DNA from 3 places in the Variovorax sp. V15 genome. Region 1 is predicted to be linked to each of the others. Evidence: predicted binding sites of a transcription regulator. Region 1 holds the regulator's gene; each other region holds the start of a gene.
The links. The regulator LexA, encoded in region 1, represses DNA repair genes until DNA is damaged. The targets are predictions, from matches to a motif close to ACTGTATNNNNATACAGT.
Positions count from the first base shown of each region.

Region 1 (7,165 bases):
AGCCCCGCGCGGGCGGGGCGTGACGGGTTTTACGCGGGGGCGCGCTTTCAGGGCGCACGACGGCTGCGGTCGATGGCCACGCTCAGCGAGATGGCGACCATCAGCAGGCCGAGGCCGACCCAGCTCATCCATGCGCCCGCATCGTTGGCGAGCAGCCAGCCACCCAGCGCTGCGCCAATGGCTTGCCCGGTGTAGATGCCGGAACTGTTGAGCGCCACCGAGCCCGGCGCCAGCGCGGGCGCCAGGCCCACCAGGCGGGCCTGCTGCGCCGAGTTGGTCGCGAAGCAACCCAGTCCCCAGGGAACGAGCACCACCGCCAGCCACGCCAGCGTGGAGGCCAGCGGCCAGAGCAGCAGGCTGGAGGCGATCAGCACCGTGGTGACGAGCACCATGCGCCCGGCGCCCACGCGGTCGATGAAGCGGCTGACCACCATGTTGCCGACCAGCCCGCAGGCACCGAACAGCGCCCACATCACGCTCAGCGTGGTGGCGTCGGCGCCGAAGCTCTGCTTGAGGATCGGGCCGAAATAGCTGAACAGCACGAACTGGCCCGCGCCCTGCAGCGCCGTGACCGAGACGATGCCCATCAGCACCGGGCTGCGCAGCACGCGCGACCATGCGGCGGCCGTCAGCGCGGCGGGGCGGATGCCGTTGGGCAAGGTGAGCCACACCGATGTCGCGCTCGCGACACTGAGCGCCGCAATCGCCGCAAAAGCCATGCGCCAGCCCAGGTGCCCGCCGATCAGCGCGCCGATGGGCAGGCCCAGCACAGAGGCCATCGACCAGCCGAGAAAGACGAAGGTCACGGCCCGCCCGCGATGCTCCGGCGGCACAAGCAGGCCGGCACAGGCGGCGGCCTGGGGCGTGAAGATTGCGGGCGCGATCACCGTGAGCATGCGCACCGGCAGCAGCGCGCCGAAGGTGGGCATCAGCGCGCAGAGAACGTGGCCGATGGCGTACCAGAGGAGGGTGAGGGCGAGAAGCTGGCGGCGGTCCCATCCGGCCACTGCGGCGGCCAGCAACGGTGCGCCTACGCACATGACCGTCGCGGCGGCAGTGATGAGCTGCCCCGCCGTGGCGGCCGTGACCGAGAGCGAGGCGCTGATCTCGTTGAGCGTGCCGGGCACGACCATCACGCCCGTTCCGATCACGAAATTGCCGGCAAGCAGCGCCCAGAGCGCCCTCCGTGGCGCCGGCTGGCTCACCGACGGACCTGCAGCGCGCCGGGATTCACGATGTTCGTGGGGTTGCCGTTGATGTAGCTCACGACGTTGTCGAAGGCCTGGCCGAAATAGCTCTCGTAGCTTTCCTGCTCGACGTAGCCGATGTGCGGCGTGCAGATGCAGTTCTCGAGGCGCAGCAGCGCGTGGCCCTGCAGCGGCGGTTCGCTCTCGAACACGTCGACGGCCGCGAGCCCCGGGCGGCCGCGGTTGAGAGCCGCGAGCAGGGCATCGGCCTCGACCAACTCCGCGCGCGAGGTGTTCACGAACAGGGCGGTCGGCTTCATACGCGAGAGGTCCTCGAGGGTGATGAGGCCGCTGGTCTCTTCGTTGAGCCGCAGGTGCACCGACAGCACGTCGGCCGCGGCGAAGAACTCATGGCGGTTCTGGGCCACCTGGAAGCCGTCGGAGCGCGCCTTGGCGCAGCTGGCTTCACGGCCCCAGATCACGACCTGCATGCCGAAGGCCTGCCCGTAGCGCGCCACCAGCTGGCCGATGCGCCCGTAGCCCCAGATGCACAGAGTCTTGCCCTTGAGTACGGAGCCGATGCCGAAATTGGGCGGCATCGAGGCCGACTTGAGCCCGGACTGCTGCCAAGCTCCGTGCTTGAGGTTGCTGATGTACTGCGGCAGCCGGCGCATGGCGGCCATGATGAGCGCCCAGGTGAGTTCGGCGGGCGCCTGGGGAGAGCCGGAACCCTCTGCCACGGCCACGCCGCGCTCGGTGCAGGCCGCGACGTCGATGTGTCCGGCGACGCGCCCCGTCTGGGAAATGAGCTTGAGCTTGGGCAGCTTCTCGATGAGTTGGCGCGAGATCTGGGTGCGCTCGCGGATCAGCACGATCACGTCGGCGTCCTTGAGTCGGACCGACAACTGCCCAATGCCTTTGACCGTGTTGGTATAGACCTTGGCCGCGTAGGCGTCCAGCTTGGAAGCGCAGCGCAGCTTGCGTACGGCGTCCTGGTAATCGTCGAGGATCACAATGTTCATGGCGTGCCATTGTGCCTCGCAGCATTGGAATGTCGCGCCGGCGAACGTTTGGATACCCGCCCTGCAGCCGCTTGCAGAGCGGTTCGGGCCCGGTACAGGACCCGATGCCGGGCTCAGTGCAGGTTCAATGCAGACGCGTCGAGCGAGGGGCCGCGGCCACGGTTTCGGCGGCTTCCAGAGCGGCCAGGCGGTCGAGTTCTGCGCAGACGTCGGCCATGCGGCCGGAGATCAGCACCCGGTTGTTGTTGCGCTGCTGGCCCTTGCCGTCGATCACGCGGACCACGCGCAGCGGGCGTGCCGCAGCGGCTGTTTCAGAGGGGGCGGTGCCGCCGGTGCGGGCTGCACAGGCGGTGCGCACGGCCACGTAGCGCAGTCCAGCGGAGGACTCTGCGGAATCGAGATGATCCCTGCGATGGGAGGGGCGGCGTGCCGGCATCAGCCGGTTGGCCAGCGATTGCAGCGGCATCCAGATGTCGGCGATGGCGAGGAGGGCGATTCCCATGTGAACTCCAAGAAAGTACGAGGTTGAACACAGGCAGGATTTCTTGAATCGGCCGCGACAGGGTGATGGCGACTCTTCGCCATACGCCCGCCACCTGTCGCTGCCGGATGGGGTGCTGTTGCTCTGGAAAGCAGGTCGCAGCGGCCTACATCAGCATGGTGTTCCGAATGAGTCCGACCGCGAGGCCTTCGATTTCGAAAGGCTCGCCGGGCTGCACGATGATGGTCGGGTAATCGGGGTTCTCGGCGTGCAGCTCGATGACCTGTTTGTTGCGCTTCAGGCGCTTGACGGTCACTTCGTCGCCCAGGCGCGCAACAACGATCTGGCCGTTGCGTGCTTCCTTGGTGGCCTGCACCGCGAGCAGGTCGCCGTCCATGATGCCGGCGTCGCGCATCGACATGCCGCGCACCTTGAGCAGGTAGTCGGGCTGGCGCTGGAACAGCGTGTTCTCGACGTAGAAGGTCTGGTCGACGTGCTCTTGAGCCAGGATTGGCGAGCCGGCTGCGACACGGCCGATGAGCGGCAGCGCCAACTGGGCCATGCCGGGCAGCGAGAGGGAGAACTGTCCACCCTCGCGATGGCGCGTTTCGTTGAGCGAGCGCAACGCGTCGCCCTTGAGGCGGATGCCGCGGGAAGTGCCGCTGACCAGCTCGATGACGCCCTTGCGCGCCAGCGCCTGCAGGTGCTCTTCGGCGGCATTGGCCGATTTGAATCCGAGTTCATTGGCGATTTCGGCGCGCGTGGGTGGCGCACCGGTGCGTGCGATGGCGCTCTGGATGAGGTCCAGGATCTGCTGCTGGCGGGCTGTAAGCTTCACGGCGAACTGCATGTGTGGTTCCTTGCGGCACTGGTTGGATATCCAGTGCCTGTATTTTTAACCAGTTTTTAGAAGTTGACAAGCCATGGTCAATTCCTCTTCGCCCGAACTGCCGCGCCGCGTGGTGGTTCTGGGCACCGGCGGCACCATCGCGGGCCGGGCCGCCAGCAGCGGCGACAACATCGGCTACACCGCCGCGCAGGTGGGCGTGGCCGACCTGCTGGGTGCCATCGAGGCACCCGACGGCGTGATGCTGGAGGCCGAGCAGGTGGCTCAGGTCGACAGCAAGGACATGTCCTTCGCCATCTGGCAGCAGCTGGCCCGGCGCTGCGCGCACTGGCTGGCGCAGGCCGATGTGGCAGGCGTGGTGATCACGCACGGCACCGACACGATCGAGGAAACCGCGTTCTTCCTGCATTCTGTGCTGGTGCCGTCCAAGCCCGTCGTGCTGACCTGCGCGATGCGCCCGGCCACTGCGCTGTCGCCGGACGGTCCGCAGAACGTTCGTGATGCGATCAGCGTCGCCGCCACACGGGGTGCGCACGGAGTCACCGTGGTGTGCGCGGGGGCGATCCATGCCGGCGTCGACATTCAGAAGGTCCATACCTATCGGCTGGACGCCTTTGCTTCGGGCGATGCGGGCCCCGTGGGCTATGTGGAGGAGGGCGAGGTACGCCTTGTCCGGTCGTGGCCGCAAGGCGGAACGCTGCCGGTAGTGAAGCTCTTCGGTGCTACCGAGGTGCAGTGGCCACGCGTGGAGATCGTGATGAGCCACGCCGGTGCCAGCGGTGCGGTGATCGAGGCGCTGCTTCAGGCGGGCGGAGTGGATCCTCTGCGCGGGCTGGTGCTTGCCGCCACCGGCAACGGCACCTTGCACCATGCGCTGGAAGCGGCCGCGCTCAAGGCCCGGGACGCCGGCATCGAGGTGCTCCGAGCCACGCGCTGCTCGAGCGGGCGCATCCTGCCGAAGGCGGGGGATCCGCTTCGCGATGCAGGCTCGCTGACGCCCGTGAAGGCCCGCATCGCCCTGATGCTCGAATTGCTGGGCTGAAAGCAGAACCGCCCCTCTGGAGGGGCGGTTTGCTGCGAGTCGGATGATCGGTCGATCTTTCGATCAGCTGCTCAGCGCGGCCAAGGCGCGCTGGGTGATCTCGTCGACCGTGCCCACGCCCTTGATGGCGCGGTACTTGGGCGCGGCGGCCGGATCGGCCTTGGCCCAGGCGGAGTAGTAGTCGACCAGCGGACGCGTCTGCTGGCTGTACACGTCGAGCCGCTTGCGCACGGTTTCTTCCTTGTCGTCCTCGCGCTGGATGAGGTCCTCGCCGGTCACGTCGTCCTTGCCTTCCACCTTGGGCGGGTTGAACTTGACGTGGTAGGTGCGGCCCGAAGCCGGATGCGAGCGGCGGCCGCTCATGCGCTCGATGATGTCGCCGAAGGGCACGTCGATCTCGAGGACGTAGTCGAGCTTGACGCCTGCCGCCTTCATGGCGTCGGCCTGGGGAATGGTGCGGGGGAAGCCGTCGAACAGGAAGCCGCTAGCGCAGTCGGGCTGCGCGATGCGTTCCTTCACGAGATTGATGATCAGGTCGTCGCTGACCAGTGCGCCGGCGTCCATGATGGCCTTGGCCTGCAGCCCGAGGGGCGTGCCGGCCTTGACGGCTGCGCGCAGCATGTCGCCGGTCGAAATCTGGGGAATGCTGTATTTCTGGCAAATGAAGGCCGCTTGCGTGCCTTTGCCCGCCCCGGGCGCGCCCAGCAAAATTAGTCTCATGGTGTCCTCGGACGGTTCTTAGATTTTGTGTCGCGCCGAGCGTCGGCCCCATGGCTGGGCTGGGCGGAGTTGCTTCGAGGATAGCATGCGTGCCCTTCGGGAAATCCCGCTGTCGGTGGCCGTGGAGACGCGCAGGCTCAGGCGCCGGCCGCCGCGAAGACGGCTCGCACGCGCGCCAGGTCTTCCGGCGTGTCGATGCCGGGCCCCGGCGCCACATGGCTCACATGCACCGCGATGCGATGTCCGTGCCACAGCGCGCGCAGCTGTTCGAGTGCCTCCGTCGACTCGACGGGCGCAGGGGGCAGCGAAGGAAATCGCCGTACGAAGCCGGCGCGGTAGCCGTAGATTCCGATGTGGCGCAGTGCCGCGGGGGTGGCAGGCAGCATTGCAGGCGCGGCGCCATTGGCGGAGCCGTCGCGCCACCAAGGGATCGGCGCGCGGCTGAAGTACATCGCGTTGTCCTGCGCATCGAGCACGACCTTCACGACATTGGGATTCATGAAGTCGCCGACCGAGTCGATCTCGTGGGCGGCGGTGCTCATCGCCGCCTCGGCGTGCGTGGCGAGCGTGGACGCCACGGCGTCGATCAGCGCGGGGTCGATCAGCGGCTCATCGCCCTGTACGTTGACGACGATGTCCTCACCATCCAGGCCCAGTTGCTCGCAGGCTTCGGCCAGCCGATCGGTGCCGCTGGGGTGATCCTGCCGCGTGAGCACAACCTCGACGCCATGCGCCTTGCAGGCTTCGACGATGGATGGATCGTCGCCGGCGACCACCACGCGTGCAGCGCCCGACTCGCTGGCGCGCTGCGCCACGCGCACCACCATGGGCACGCCGGCGATATCGGCCAGGGGTTTGTTGGGAAGCCGTGTCGACGCGAGCCGCGCCGGAACCAGAACGGTGAAGCTCACAGCCCGAGCTCTTCGTCGGAAAGCGTGCGTGCCTCGTTCTCGAGCAGCACCGGAATGCCGTCGCGCACCGGATACGCCAGGCGGGCGCTGCGCGAGCACAGCTCCTGCTTCTCGGGGTTCCAGGTCAGCGGCCCCTTGGTGACGGGGCAGACGAGCAGTTCAAGCAGCTTGGTATCCATCGAGCGATGATAGCTTTGCGTCGAGTGCGGCGAAGAATTCCGCGGACGGCACGAACTCCAGCGGCACGGCCAGCGCATCGGGCGCCTTGCGCCACAGCTTGACGGCGTCCTTTTCGGTGCAGACGAGGATCTGCTCCTTGCCGGACGGGCGTGGCCAGCTCTCGAAATCGAAGTGATCGGGCAGGGCGATGACGTCGGCGAGCGTCAGGCCGCGGGCGCGCAGCATTTCGAAGAAGGCTTCCGGCCGAGCGATCGCCGCCAGTGCGGTCAAGGGCTTGCCTGCGAGGGATGCCAACGACACGCGGTTTCCGTCGCTGCCCAGGGCATCGTTCGCGAGGGTCCGCGTGGCGGTATGGCCCCCCGCGAAGGCCGGCCGCGATCCGCTGTGCAGCACCAGATCGCAACGGCGCGGCCAGGCTTCGCGCAGCGGGCCGGCAGGCAACCGCCAGCCGTTTCCGATTCCCCGGTCGTCGAATACGCAGATCTCGATGTCGCGCCCCAAGGCCAGGTGCTGAAGCCCGTCGTCGCTGACGATGACCTGCGTGGCCGGATGCCGCTCGAGCAGCGCGCGGGCCGCATCGATGCGCTGGCGCGCCACGAACACCGGGACCCCGGTCGCATGGTGGATCAGTGCCGGCTCGTCGCCCACATCCTGCGGATCGCTGTCGCCGAGCACTTCGCGGCAGTCATCGGTACGGCGGCCATAGCCGCGCGACACCACACCGACCCGAATGCCCCGCGCCTGCAGGTGGCGCACGACGGCCATCACGACCGGC
Region 1 covers NZ_AP028659.1:3,115,190-3,122,354, forward strand. The annotation lists gene ACAM57_RS14775 (MFS transporter) at 48-1,205, opposite strand; gene ACAM57_RS14780 (D-2-hydroxyacid dehydrogenase family protein) at 1,202-2,209, opposite strand; gene ACAM57_RS14785 (hypothetical protein) at 2,334-2,711, opposite strand; gene lexA (transcriptional repressor LexA) at 2,857-3,540, opposite strand; gene ACAM57_RS14795 (asparaginase) at 3,614-4,579, shown strand; gene adk (adenylate kinase) at 4,643-5,299, opposite strand; gene kdsB (3-deoxy-manno-octulosonate cytidylyltransferase) at 5,437-6,210, opposite strand; gene ACAM57_RS14810 (Trm112 family protein) at 6,207-6,389, opposite strand; gene lpxK (tetraacyldisaccharide 4'-kinase) at 6,370-7,165, opposite strand, start outside.

Region 2 (7,165 bases), 3.1 Mb from region 1:
TTCCGCGCGAGATCAGTTCCAGCCCCAGTTCGCTCTTGCCCAGACCCGACTCGCCCGTGATCATCACGCCCATGCCCAGGATGTCCATGAACACGCCATGCATCGAGGTGCGCTCGGCGAAGTGCTTGGACAGGTAGGCGCGCAGCAGGTCGATCACGAAGGCCGACGACTCGCGCGTGGCAAAGAGCGGCAGCTGGGCGCGCTCGCAGATCGACAGCAGCTCGTCGGGCGCGGCCTGGCCGTCGGCCAGCACCAGCATCGGCGGCTCCAGCGTGACGATGCGGGCGATGCGCCGGGCGCAGTCTTCCTCGCTGCCGCGCGTCAGGTAGGCGACCTCGCGGGCGCCGAGGATCTGCACCCGGTACGGATGGATGTAGTTGAGATAGCCGACGAGGTCCGCCGCCGACTGCGCGCGGCTGATGACCTCCGCATCGAACTGACGCTCCGATGCCCCCAGCCCCGCCAGCCATTCCCAGCGGAGCGAGCCACGGAACTCCTCGAACATGGCATCGGCGCTGATGACGGTCGGCTTCATGCGTTCAGGAGACGGCGCGCAGGCGCCGGCTTTGCGTTGGAAATGAGGGAAGAAGCCGCGCAGCTTATCAGCAGCCGCGCGCGCCAACGCATGCGCTCAGGCGACTTGCGTCGATTGCCAGCCGGCGATCAGGTCGTGCAGGGCCGTGGCGTCCGTGCTGGACTTGATCTGTTCGCGCAGGCTGGCGTCGCTCAGCAGTTCGGCGATTTCGGAGAGGATTTCGAGGTGCTTCTGCGTGGCCGCTTCGGGAACCAGCAGGAAGATCAGCAGTGCGACGGGTTGCTCGTCGGGGGCGTCGAAGCCGATCGGATTGGCCAGCTGGAACACAGCGGCCATCGGCGACTTGAGGCCCTTGATGCGGCCATGCGGAATGGCAACGCCATGGCCCAGCCCGGTGGAGCCGAGGCGCTCGCGCGCGAAGAGGCTGTCGGTGATGAGGGCACGGCCCAGACCGTGAAGGCTTTCGAACAGCAGGCCGGCTTCTTCGAAAGCACGCTTCTTGCTGGTAGCGTCAACGCTCACAAGCACTTGAGCGGGCGGCAGGATGGACGCGAGTCGATTCATGGTGGGTGCAGAGCGGGGGCGATTATGCACCCGCTTGGTAAAAACCCCCAGTCCCCCTATTTACTTTCTGTCTACATGTTGCCCAGAGGCCTCTCGCTCTCCTCTGGGCGACTGCCAAAAGCCCGACCGTGACAGTCGGAAAACAAAAAGCCGCCCGAAGGCGGCCTTGATATGCGAGCCCCGGGGGCTCCTTACATCACGCGCTTGGGCGCCGCGTGATGGTGGTCCTGCAGGCGGTCCTTGTGGCGCACCACCTGGCGGTCGAGCTTGTCGACCAGTTCATCGACCGCAGCGTAGAGATCAGCGTGGCTCGACTCCGCGAACATGTCATTGCCCTTGACGTGGATGTTGCATTCCGCCCTTTGGCGGCGTTCCTTTTCCTTCTGCTTTTCCACCGTGAGGATCACCTTCACATCGACCACCTGGTCGAAATGTCGGATGACCCGGTCCAGCTTGCTCGTGACGTAGGTGCGCAAGGCAGGTGTGACGTCGAGGTGATGACCGCTGATCGTCAAATTCATGAATGACCTCCTGGAATTGACGGTTGGGGAAATGACCGCGCCGCAGGATGCGGTTTGGCCGGCGAAACGAAACGGGGAGTTCTCTCTGGGGGGTCTTGAGAAAGAAAAGAGGGAGGTGGGAAGAGGTGAGAAAGAAGGGAAGGTCGATTCACTATGCCCAAGCTGTCACGGTATTGCAATACCTGAGTTGCCCGGGGTTTTGCAGCTTCGTGAGCAGCTTTTTACACGCTAGCGAATCGATAGCTGCGGGCACGCGCGGGGCTGGCGATACCGCGATTTGGAAACAAGTGTTTCAATGCCGGCCCGCCGGTGACCATGCCGGCACAAGGGCCTGTCCATGCCGTCTCCGGCTCAGCGCCAGGCGGCCCGCATCCTGTTGCGCAGATCGATCACCGAGCTGGGCGGCGGCACCGCCGGCGGACGCTCCGGCGGGGGCGGCCAGGTCTGCTGCTCGAAGCCTTCCAGGTCGGCATCGGCGATGAAGCGTGTGCGGTTGGCATACAGGTGCCGGTCGCCGCGCGCCGCCTGCTGCGTGACATGGAAGCGCTGCGGCACCAGCAGGTGCAGGTGGTCGCGCGCCCGTGTCATCGCCACATAGAGCAGGCGCCGCTCCTCCTCCAGTTCTTGCGCGCTCTGCGCGACATCGGCCGGCAGGCAGCCGTCGACCACATTGAGCACGTGAACCGAATTCCATTCCTGCCCCTTGGCCGAATGGATGGTCGAGAGGATCAGGTAGTCCTCGTCCAGCAGCGGCGGCCCCGGTCGGTCGCTGGTGGCTTCGGGCGGATCGAGCGTGAGTTCGGTAAGGAAGCGTTCGCGCGAGGCGTAACCGGCCGCGAGCCGCGCGAGCTGCTCCACGTCGGCGCGCCGCACGCCGGAGGTGTCTTCGTACAGGCGCTCCAGATGCGGCAGATACCAGTCCATCGCCAGCTCGACGTCGGCCGGCCACTTCAGCGCGGGCTCCCGCAGCGCCTCGTAGGCCTTCGCGAAGTCGGCCCATTGCGCGCGCGCAGCGGAAGGCGGCACGAACTCGCGCACCGCCTGGGCCGGGTCGGCCGCCTGCTCCATCGCATCGAGCAGGCGCGCGCTCGTGGCGGGCCCGATACCGGGGATGAGCTGGGTCACGCGAAAGCCCGCCATGCGCCCGCGTGGGTTCTGCGCGAAGCGCAGCACCGCGAGCAGGTCCTTCACATGCGAGGCCTCCAGAAACTTGAGCCCGCCGAACTTCACGAACGGGATGTTGCGCCGCGCCAGCTCGAGTTCGAGCGCGGCGCTGTGCGACGAGGTGCGGAACAGCACCGCCTGCGACTTCAGCGCCAGCCCGCCCTCGCGGTGCGCCAGCACCTTGTCGGCCACCCAGCGCGCCTGCCCCGCCTCGTCGGGCACGAGCACGAGCAGCGGCTTGCCGGCCGAAGGCTTGTCGGTCCACAGCGTCTTGGCATGCCGCTCGGCGGCCTGCGCGATGACGCGGTTCGACACGTCGAGGATCGGCTGCGTCGAGCGGTAGTTGCGCTCCAGCGTGACCACGCGCGCGGGCTGCGTGAACTGCGAGGGGAAGTCGAGGATGTTGCGCACCGTGGCGCCGCGGAAGGAGTAGATCGACTGCGCGTCGTCGCCCACCACCGTCACGCCGCGGCCGTCTGGCTTGAGCGCCAGCAGGATCGCCGCCTGCAGCAGGTTGGTGTCCTGGTACTCGTCGACCAGCACGTGATCGAAGCGCGCACCGATGTGCGCGGCCAGCGAAGGCTCGGCCGCCATCTCGGCCCAGTAGAGCAGCAGGTCGTCGTAGTCGAGCACGTTCTGCCGCTGCTTGGCCTCGACGTACGCGCCGAAGAGCTTCTTCAGCTCGGCCTCCCACTCGCCGCACCAGGGAAAGGCTTCCTTGAGCACGTCGGCCAGCGGCGCGCGGGTGTTCACGCAGCGCGAGTAGATCGACAGGCAGGTGCCCTTTCGCGGGAAGCGGTTGACGGTGGAAGAAAGCCCGAGCTCGTGGCGCACCAGCCCCATCAGGTCTTCGGCGTCGCCGCGGTCGTGGATGGTGAAATTCTCGTCGAGCCCGATCTGCGGCGCGTACTCGCGCAGCAGCCGCGCGCCGATGCCGTGGAAGGTGCCGGCCCACGGCAGCGCGGGCGGCGCCTCCGACTTCAGCCCCAGCACCTGCGCCAGCACGCGGCCGGCGCGGCGCTCCATTTCCTGCGCGGCGCGGCGCGAGAAGGTCAGCAGCAGCAGGCGCTGCGGATCGACGCCGCCGGCGATGAGGCTGGCCACCCGATGCGCCAGCGTACTGGTCTTGCCCGAGCCGGCACCGGCGATGACGAGCAGCGGCCGTTCGTCCGGGCCGGCGGTGGCCGCGGCCACACCGTGCTCCACCGCCGAGCGCTGCGCCTCGTTGAGCGAGGCCAGTGCCTGCGCCAGGCGTTCGGCCTGGGTCTTCGGCGCGGCGGAAAAAACGGGAAGCGCAGTGCTCTGCATGGACCGTGACTTTACTGTATGCCCGTCCAGTCCGGCCACCTCGCCGACATGTGGCCGGTGACATAATCGGGCCACGCTGCAACCGGAGATTTTTCCTATGGAAACCGCCCCGTCTCGGCAGCTTTCAACTCCCTTTCGCTGACGCTTTTTTCGCGCTTCCTGCGCACGTCGGGCCGGGGAATTGAAAGCGCCCCTCCCCTCGCCCACCGTCCAGTCAGTCATTCCCGGGAGTGAGCCCCATGCTCAACATCTTCACGCTCGCCAACGGCCGCCTAGTCCAGGAAGAAATCGAGGCCCTCGAAGAGCTCTCCAGATTCCAGCCGATCTGGGTCGACCTCGAGTCGCCCACGCTCGAAGAGAAGCGCTGGATCAAGCAGTACTACGGCCTGTCCATCCCCGAAGACGCGATGGACGAGGACATCGAGGAATCGGCGCGCTTCTACGAGGAAGACAACGGCGAGCTGCACATCCGCTCCGACTTCCTGATCGACGACGACGAAGCCCCGCGCGCCGTGCGCGTGGCCTTCATCCTCAACCAGCACAACACCGACCTGCGCAGCCGCGGCGTGCTGTTCTCGATCCACGACGAGGACGTGCCCGTGTTCCGCCTGCTGCGCATGCGCGCGAGGCGCGCGCCGGGGCTGATCGAGGACGCCAAGGAAGTGATGCTCAAGCTCTTCGACGCCGACGCCGAATACTCGGCCGACTCGCTGGAGAACATCTACGACGAGCTCGAGGCCGCGAGCAAGAAGGTGCTGTCGGGCAACGTCAGCGACGAGCTGGCCGGCGAGGTGCTCGGCGCCATCGCGCGGCAGGAAGACCTGAACGGGCGCATCCGCCGCAACGTGATGGACACGCGCCGCGCCGTCAGCTTCATGATGCGCAGCAAGATGCTCAACGCCGAGCAGTTCGAGGAGGCCCGCCAGATCCTGCGCGACATCGAGTCGCTGGACAACCACACGGCCTTCCTCTTCGACAAGATCAACTTCCTGATGGATGCGACCGTCGGTTTCATCAACATCAACCAGAACAAGACCATCAAGATCTTCTCGGTGGCCAGCGTGGCGCTGCTGCCGCCGACGCTGATCGCCAGCATCTACGGCATGAACTTCAAGTTCATGCCCGAGCTCGACTGGGCCATGGGCTACCCCTACGCCATCGTGCTCATGGCGGCGAGCGCGCTGGTGCCGATGTGGTACTTCCGCCGGCGCGGCTGGCTCAAGTAGCAGAGCCTCCCCGGGCGGCCCCGGTGCTAGAGTGGCTCCGGCCCCAAGCGCCGACCGGAGAGCCATCTTGCGCAGAATTCGCTTTCTCACCAACCGCCACCGCGCGCCGTCGACCAACACCGCGCTGGGCCTCCTGCTGGCCTTCAATGCCGGCGCCATCAACGCGGGCGGCTTTCTCGTGCTGCACATGTACACCTCGCACATGACCGGCTTCGCCTCGCAGCTGGCCGACGGCATGGTGCTGGGCAACGTCAAGCTGCTCTTGAACGCACTGGGCGCGATCCTGGCCTTCCTGACCGGCGCAGCCGTGTGCGCGGTGCTCGTCAACTGGGCCCGCCAGCACCGCATGCACGGCGTGTACGCACTGCCGCTGATGCTGGAGGCGGCGCTGATGTTTCCCTTCGGGCTCATGGGCGCCATCACGCTGACCTGGGCCACGCCCTTCGCGGTGCCGCTCACCGTGCTGCTGCTGTCCTTCATCATGGGCCTGCAGAACGCGGTGGCCTCCAAGACCTCGGGCGGCAGCATCCGCACCACCCACATGACCGGCAACATCACCGACATGGGCATCGAGATCGGCAAGATGCTCTACTGGAACCGCCGCTCGAAATCGGCGCCGGCGCACGCCCTGCCCGTACGCCACGACCGCAGCCGCATGCGCCGCGCCGGCGGGCTGGTCGGCATGTTCGTGCTCGGCGGCGCGGCGGGCGCGCTGGGCTTCAAGTACGTGGGCTTCGTCTGCGTGGTGCCGCTGGCGGCGCTGCTGCTGGCGCTGTCGATCCCGCCGCTGCTGCGCGACATCCCGCGCCGCCGCACGCCCTCGCTCGGCTGAATTCAGCTGATCTCGGCCGGCAGCGAAGCCAGCCACGCGTCGACCAGCGCGAGGCTGTAGCGGCTCGCCACCGCGGCGACGAAGCGCGAGAAGTCGCCGTGCGCGGCATCGTCGGCCCGGTCGGAAATCGTGCGCATCGCCGCAAAAGGCACGCCGTAGTCGTGACACACCTGCGCCACCGGGGCGCCTTCCATCTCGACCGCGAGTGCGTCGGGCAAGGCGCGCTGCAGCGCCTCGCTCTCGACGGTGGTCGAGACGAACCTGTCGCCGCTCACCAGCAGGCCGCGATGCACCTTCGGCGAACGCAAGCCGAACTCGTCGACGGCCTCCTGCCCCACCAGCGCCACTGGATCGCGCAGCGTCTCCCGCGCAACCGTCGCAAGCGCATCGCCGATGGCTGCATCGGCCGCGAAGCGCGACAGCCCCATCAGCGGCACTTCGTATTTCGGAAAGATCGGCGAGGCATCGAGGTCGTGCTGCAGCATCTGCGTGGCCACCACCACGTCGCCGACGTTCACGCCCGGCGCCAGTCCGCCCGCGACGCCGGTGAACACGATGGCCCGCACGCCGAAGCGCTCCAGCAGCACCGTGGCCGTGATCGCCGCCGCGACCTTGCCAATGCGCGACAGCACCGCGACCACCGGCCGGCCATGCAGATGGCCCACCCAGAAGTCGCGGCCCGCGACGCGCACGCGCTGCTCGTCGGGCATCAGCGCGAGCAGCGCGCCCAGTTCCTCGTGCATCGCAGCGACGATGGCAACAGGCGGACGCGACAGGGAACTCACAGTATTTCTCTTTCCAGGAACACCGCGGAACCGGCTTTGCCGGGCCGCAGGTGTTGCCCCCTGCAAGGGGGTTGGCGAAGCGACACGAAGTGCGCGGAGCCTGGGGGTTTACTCGTTCACTTGATGTCCACACCGTAGAAGGTGTGGCGGCCGAACGGGCTCAGCTTGAAGTCGATCACTTCCTTGCGCACCGGCTTCAGCTGCACCGCGTGCGCGATGGTGAACCACGG
Region 2 covers NZ_AP028659.1:6,204,985-6,212,149, forward strand. The annotation lists gene hprK (HPr(Ser) kinase/phosphatase) at 1-535, opposite strand, end outside; gene ACAM57_RS29375 (PTS sugar transporter subunit IIA) at 632-1,099, opposite strand; gene raiA (ribosome-associated translation inhibitor RaiA) at 1,291-1,620, opposite strand; gene ACAM57_RS29385 (ATP-dependent helicase) at 1,972-4,092, opposite strand; gene corA (magnesium/cobalt transporter CorA) at 4,332-5,318, shown strand; gene ACAM57_RS29395 (YoaK family protein) at 5,386-6,150, shown strand; gene ACAM57_RS29400 (5'-methylthioadenosine/adenosylhomocysteine nucleosidase) at 6,153-6,935, opposite strand; gene ACAM57_RS29405 (ABC transporter substrate-binding protein) at 7,052-7,165, opposite strand, start outside.
Region 2: a site for LexA is predicted at 4,106-4,123, ahead of ACAM57_RS29385 (ATP-dependent helicase). Genes of this name have one in related genera too.

Region 3 (7,165 bases), 2.7 Mb from region 1:
GTCGCACCATGCGCGTGCCTCAGTCGGCGTACACGCCGGCAGCCTTGATGACCGGGCCGAAGCGCGCCACCTCCTGCTGCACGAACTTCCTGTGCTCGGCCGGCTCGACGCGCCGGTCGGCCACCACCACCGCGCCCAGGCCTTCCTCCTTCCTGATGAAGTCGGGGTCCTTCAGCGCGACCTTGAGCGCGTCGTTGAGCTTCTTGAGCACCGGCGCGGGCGTGCCCTTGGGCGCGTACAGGCCGTGCCAGATGGTCACCTGGAAGTTCTTCAACCCCGACTCGTCCAACGTGGGCAGGTCCTTCAGCGCGGGCGTGCCCAGCCGCTTGAGCGTGGTCACGCCGTAGGCCTTGACCTTCTTCGCCTCGATCTGCGAAGTGGTGTTGGTGGTCTGGTCGCACAGCAGGTCGATCTGCCCGCCGAGCAGGTCGGCGATGGCGGGGGCGGTGCCCTTGTAGGGCACGGTGGTCATCTCGGCCTTGAGCTCGCTTTGCAGCAGCAGCCCGCACAGGTGCGAGGCCGAGCCGATGCCCGCGTTGCCGAGGTTGGTCTTGCCCGGGTTCTTCGCGATCCATTCGCGCAGTTCCTTGAAGTTGCCGGCCTCCAGCTGGGGCTTGCCGATGACGGTCATGGGCACGTCGTTGATCATGCCCAGGTACTCGAAGTCGGTCTCGTAGTCGTAGGGCAGCTTGCGGTAGAGCACCGGCGTGGTGGCCATGCCCACGTGGGTGAGCAGCAGCGTGTAGCCGTCGGGCCGGGCGCGCGCCACCTTGGCGTTGCCGATGGTGCTGCCGGCACCGGCGGCGTTGTCGATCACGATGCTGGTGCCGTCCAGCGGCTTGCGCATGGCCTCGGCCAGGTCGCGCGCCACCCGGTCGGTGGGGCCGCCGGCCGCGAAGGGCACGACGATGGTGATGGGCTTGCCCGCGGGAAAGTCCTGCGCGTGCGCGCCGGTGGCTGCAGCGAGGCCGAGGGCCAGGCCCAGTGCGAGGTGGACGGCGGACACAGGGGTCTTCTTCATGGATGCTTTCAAGGTTCACTCCAGGGGAAAAGGCGGGCGGGCCTGCATGTGCGGTCGCGCGTGCAGGCCGCCCGCGGCTTGGCTTACAGGAAGCTCGACATCAGCTTCTTCGTGATGTCGAACAGCAGGTTCACGGGCGACGGCCCGAACGACAGCCAGGTGCCGGCGAGCGGCTGCTGGCCGACGCCGGGCTTGGTCCAGTCGCACACGCCGTCGGGGAAGGCGGCGCTCAGGCGCGCCCATTGCGTGGGGTTGAAGCTCACGCTGTAGTCCGACGGGTTCAGCGGCTTCAGCTGGCACTTGGCGATGTCGTCGGTGAGCGGGCCGCCCGCTGCCATGCGCGGCGTGGTGCCGGCTGGGTAGAAGGTGTTGCACGCGCCGGTGCCGAAGGCGGTCTGCTCCTCGGTGTACTTCAGGCCCGCGTTCCAGCAGGCGTCCTGCAGGTCGGCCGGGCGGTTGGCGGCGATCTTCTGTGCCTTGGTGCGCTCGGAGGTGTCGGCCTTCACCGCGGTGAGCCACTTCACCATCTCGTCGAAGGCGGCCGCGCTGCCGCCGCCCATGGTCCACATCACGTGGTTGTCGATGTTGCCGTTGGCGCGGCGCAGGCGCTCGCGCATCGAGAACGAGTGGATCTTGGTGTGGATGTCGCCGCCGGTGGCGCCGTCGTTGTAGTCGCGCAGGTCGATGATGGCGGTGGAGGCCAGCCCGCCCGCGCCGTTGACGATGCGGCCCGACTGGTAGGCCCGGCGCAGCGCGTCGATGTCGCCCACGGTGCGCGCGGCGGTGCGCTTCATGTCGCGGTCGACGCCGCCCACGCGCTCGTTCAGGTCGAGGAACTTCTCGATGCCGAGCTTGCCCTCGTTGAGCGCGTTCAGGCCGTACTGGATGCCCACGTTGTCGATAGGGCGCAGCGCGAAGCCCTCGGCCTCGGTCTTGCCGTAGACGTTCACCGTGTGGTCGAACACCGTCGCGCGCGCGCCCGTGGGGTTGGTCAGCGCGTTGTAGCGCTGCTCGGCGGGCACGCCCGCGGGGAACGAAACAGTGGGGTCCAGGCGACCCGCGCTGTTGCTCATGTTGGGGATGTTGCCGATCTGCAGGTAGCCCGAGATCGCCTGCTTCTCGGCCGTGGTGTAGGCCAGCGCGGCGGTGGCAGGGTCGTTGAAGTAGTTGTTGAGCACGCGCGAGTCGTGCAGCTTGAAGATGGTGGAGGAGGTGACGTCGGCGAACACCTGGCTCACCACCACGCCGTCGAAGAGGCCGGGGTAGTTGTCGCTGGTCTGGTGGCTCTGGTAGGAGCCGCCCGAGCCGCCGGTGCCGATGGTGTGGGCGGGTACGCCGAAGTTCTCGATGAAGCGCTCCTTCACCATCGCGATGGTTTCCGAGGAAAGCTGGTCGTTGCAGTTGGTGCCGAAGACGTTGAGCGTGGAGGTGGTCACGGCGAAGCCGCGGCTCTGGTAGGTCGGGTTGATGAGCGTGGCGAAGTCGTTGCCCTGCTGGAACCATCCGCCCTGGCAGCCGCCACCCAGCGGGTAGAGCAGCGTGCCGTTCCAGCCGGCCGGGCGCGAGGTGGGCGAGGGCGCGGGCTCGTTGAGCACGTCGTGCAGGATCGCCGACTGGTACAGCCCGCGGTTGATCGTGCCGCTTTCGAGCCGCACCACGTAGGGCACCTGCTTGCCGTTGACGGTGAGCCAGGCCATGTTGGCCGGGTAGGCGGTGATAGATTCCGGCACGAAGCGCACGTTGCTGCCGGCGGTGGTGCGGTAGTAGTAGTCGACGCGCGTCTCCACCGAGCACTTGCCGTCGTCCAGCGGCTTGAGCACCTGGCCGCCCATGCGGGTGAAGGTGGCGTAGCCGCACACGAAGGGCTCCTCATGCGGGCCGGAGATCACCGGGCCGGTGATCGGGTAGGCCGTCAGCTGCAGCTTCGCGCTGTAGCCGCCGTAGCTCGCGACCAGCTCGTTGGAGCCCAGCTTGAGCCCCGTGACCTTGCCCACCAGGCGGCCGCTGGCGGGGTCGCGCGAGAACGCCGCCGTCACGTCCCGCCCGTCGACCGACACCGCGAGGCCGCCGTCGGCCTTCTCGCGCAGCAGCTCCAGCTCGACCAGCGCGTCGTCGCCGGTCACCAGCTGCGGCGACGAGGACAACACGCCGATGCGCACCGTGGCATCGACCGGCGGCGGGTTGCCGGGGCCGGACGGGTCGGTGGGCGTGGCGCCGCCACCGCCTCCTCCGCCTCCGCCTCCGCCGGCCGCGGGTGGGATGAAGCTGAAGCCGCCTCCACCTCCGCCGCCGCCGCCGCCGCAGGCGGTGAGCGCCAGCACGGCCAGCAGCGTGCCGATACGCACGGGGGTCGGGCGAAGGCGGGTGCTCTTCTTCTGGGTTCTGATCATCTTCTCTGTCTCCGTTGTGGTTCTGGTTGAACAAGCGATGGGGGAAAAGCGGCTCCCCCCGGCCGGCACGGCCATGCGGCGGCGCGACCCGGCGCGGGCCGGATCGAAGCGCGACGCGCGGCGCGTCAGTGCGAGGTGGTGAGTGGGAGGCCGGCCGGCGGTGGCGGCGCGGCGGCGAGTGCGGGCAGGTCGGTCATTGGCGTGTCTCCATCCTCTGTCGGGTGTGCCGCATGGATAGCAACGCATGTGCCACGCAGGCCGTCAAACCCAAGTGACTGATTCCATTGGAGTTTTTTCGGAAGACCTGCGGTTTTCCCGCAAATCGGCGGCTGAAAAACCAGCCATCGCCGGCGCCGCGCGGCCGGAAAACCGCACGCCAGGGGCAGGACACAATCAGCTTAAAACTGTATATTCATACAGTATTCGACAGATCCCATGGACATCCAGCGCAAACTCGCCATCCTGGCCGACGCCGCCAAGTACGACGCCTCCTGCGCGTCGAGCGGCTCCCAGCCGCGCGACTCGCTCGGCGGGCGCGGCATCGGCTCCACCGAGGGCGCCGGCATCTGCCACAGCTATGCGCCCGACGGCCGCTGCATCTCGCTGCTGAAGGTGCTGCTGACCAACCACTGCCAGTACGACTGCCTCTATTGCGTGAATCGCGCATCGAGCAACGTGCCGCGGGCGCGCTTCCGCGTCGAGGAAGTGGTGCAGCTCACGCTCGACTTCTACCGGCGCAACTGCATCGAGGGCCTGTTCCTCTCCAGCGGCATCGTCAAGTCGCCCGACCACACGATGGAGCAGGTGGTCGAGGTCGCGCGCCAGCTGCGCGAGGAGCACGACTTCCGCGGCTACATCCACCTCAAGACCATTCCCGACGCCAGCGACGAACTGCTGGCGCGCGCCGGCCGCTATGCCGACCGGCTCAGCATCAACGTCGAGCTGCCCACCGCCGAGGGCCTGCGCGCGCTGGCGCCCGAGAAGGACGAGAGCGCCATCCGCCGCTCGATGGCGCGGCTGCGGCTTCGCATCGACGACACCCGCGAGGAGGCGCGCCGCGTGTTGCCGATCCGCGCGCTGCCCGGCGCCGCGCCGGCCGCCGCCAAGCCGCCGCCCTTCGCGCCCGCCGGCCAGAGCACGCAGATGATCGTGGGCGCCGATGCCACCGACGACCGGCACATCCTGGCCTCCAGCGCCACGCTCTACGGCGCCTACAAGCTGCGGCGCGTGTACTACTCGGCCTTCAGCCCCATTCCCGACGCGGCCCGCGCGCTGCCGCTGGCCGCGCCGCCGCTGATGCGCGAGCACCGGCTCTACCAGGCCGACTGGCTCATGCGCTTCTACGGCTTCGAGCACCAGGAGATCGTGGCCTCGCCCGACGGCCTGCTGCGGCTGGACGTCGACCCCAAGCTGGCCTGGGCGCTGGCGCATGCGGAGCGCTTCCCGGTCGACCTGAACCACGCCCCGCGCGAGATGCTGCTGCGCGTGCCCGGCCTCGGGGTGAAGGCCGTGGAGCGGCTGCTGCAGGCGCGGCGCGTTCGACGGGTGCGTGCCGACGACCTGCGGCGCCTGCACGTGCCGGCGCGCAAGGTGCTGCCCTTCGTGGTGGCGGACGGGCACCGGCCGGCGGCCAACGCGATGGCGATGTCCGGCTCTGCTGCCGCGGCGGCAGAGCCGGCGCAGGCGGCGCTGTTCTGAGGGCGGCAAGCCTGGCATCGGCATGCGCGTGTGTCTCGAAGACCCGGTCGATCTCGATGCCTTCCGCGGCCATGCGCGGCGGCTGCTGGCTGCCGGCGTGCCGCCGGAACAGGTCGAATGGAGCGAAGGTGGCAACGATCTGTTCGGCGAAGCGCCGGACCTGCCGCCCGCGCGGGTGCAACCAGCGGTAGCCCGGCAGGCCGTGCCCGCATCCTTCGTCGAACTGTGCGCCGACGTGATCCTGCACCGCGACGCGCAGCGCCTGGCCTTGCTCTACCGCCTGCTGTGGCGCCTGGTGCACGAGCCGGCGCTGCGCCACGACCCGCTGGACGCCGACATGATGCAGGCACAGCTCATGGCCCGCTCGGTGCGCCGCGACATCCACAAGATGCGCGCCTTCGTGCGCTTCACCCGCGTCGTGGACGCGCAGGGCGCCGAGCGCCACGTCGCGTGGTTCGAGCCCGAGCACCGCATCGTCGAGGCCAACGCGCCTTTCTTCGCGCGCCGCTTCGCGCAGATGCGCTGGGCCATCCTCACGCCGCGGCGGTGCGTGGAATGGGACGGGCAGGCGCTGTCGTTCCGCGAGGGCGCGGAACGCCGCCAGAAGCCCGCGCCCGACGAGGGCGAGCAGCTCTGGCTCACCTACTACGAGAACATCTTCAACCCCGCGCGGCTCAAGCTCGCGACGATGCGGCGCGAGATGCCGCGCCGCTACTGGCACAACCTGCCCGAGGCCGCGCTGATCCAGCCGCTGGCCGATGCGGCCGAGGCGCGCAGCCAGTCGATGATCGAAGCGCCGGCCACGCCCGCGCGCCGCATCCGCCCGCCGCTGCTGATGCATCCGCGCCCGGCCGAAGGCGCGGCGCCCGCCGACCTGGACGCGCTGCGCGCCGCGGCGCATGCCTGCCGCGCCTGCCCGATCGGCGCGCTCGCCACCCAGGCCGTGTGCGGCGAGGGCCCGGCCGGCGCGCATCACATGCTCGTCGGCGAACAGCCCGGCGACCAGGAGGACCTGGCGGGCCGGCCCTTCGTCGGGCCGGCGGGCCAGCTGCTCGACCGCGCGATGGCGCAGCTGGGCTGGGCGCGGGAGAGCGTCTACCTGGCCAACGCCGTCAAGCACTTCAAGTACGAGCTGCGCGGCAAGCGCCGCATCCACAAGACCGCCGGCCAGCGCGAAGCCGAGGCCTGCGCCCACTGGCTGGACAGCGAGATCGCACTCGTGCAGCCCAAGGCGCTGGTGGCCCTGGGCGCCACCGCCGCGCGCGCCCTGCTCGGGCGGCCGGTGGCGGTGCAGGCCGAGCGCGGCGCCTGGCTGCGCGAGCGCGGGGACGGCCGGCCCGTGCTCGTCACGCTGCATCCTTCGGCGCTGCTGCGGCTGCCGCCCGAGGAGCGTGCCGAGGCACAGGCGCGCTGGCTGGACGACCTCGCGCTGGCGATGGCGGCGCCCGCGTAGAAGAAAAGAAAAAAAGAAAATCCGCGCATCCCGCGAACCGTTTCGCGGGCTCGGCGCCTCTTCGTGTCCGAGGGTCTTCCTCAGCACTCAAGAAGGATCGAAGGAATCGCCATGCTCTACGCCAAGAACCTACCCGGCTGGGAACGCGCGCTGCGCATCGCTATGGGCCTCGCCGGCCTCGCTTTCGCCGCCATCGGCTGGAGTACCGCCGGCTTCGGGCTTGCCGTGGCCGTCGCCCTCATGGGCGCCATCCTGGCGCTGACGGGCCTGTTCGGCTTCTGCCCGATGTGCGCGATGGTCGGGCGCAAGCTCGACGGAAAAGGGCGCTGAACCGTGGCCTCCGGCACCGACCGCACCGGCCTGATCCACGCCGCGCAGACCGGCGACCCGGCCGCCATCGCCAGCCTGCTCGCGGTCTGCCAGGCCGACGCGCGCCGCTACGCCTGGCGGCACTGCCAGGCCAGCGACGTGGACGACGCTGTGCAGGAATCGCTGCTGGTCATCGCGCGCAAGGTCCGGGGGCTGAAGGCCGCGGCGGCGTTCTCGTCGTGGCTTTTCACCGTCATCCGGCGCGAATGCCTGAGGCTGCAGCGCGCGATGTTC
Region 3 covers NZ_AP028659.1:5,790,355-5,797,519, reverse strand. The annotation lists gene ACAM57_RS27585 (tripartite tricarboxylate transporter substrate-binding protein) at 20-1,021, opposite strand; gene ACAM57_RS27580 (DUF6351 family protein) at 1,105-3,411, opposite strand; gene ACAM57_RS27575 (putative DNA modification/repair radical SAM protein) at 3,847-5,109, shown strand; gene ACAM57_RS27570 (UdgX family uracil-DNA binding protein) at 5,132-6,562, shown strand; gene ACAM57_RS27565 (DUF2892 domain-containing protein) at 6,674-6,892, shown strand; gene ACAM57_RS27560 (RNA polymerase sigma factor) at 6,896-7,165, shown strand, end outside.
Region 3: a site for LexA is predicted at 3,815-3,832, ahead of ACAM57_RS27575 (putative DNA modification/repair radical SAM protein). Genes of this name have one in related genera too.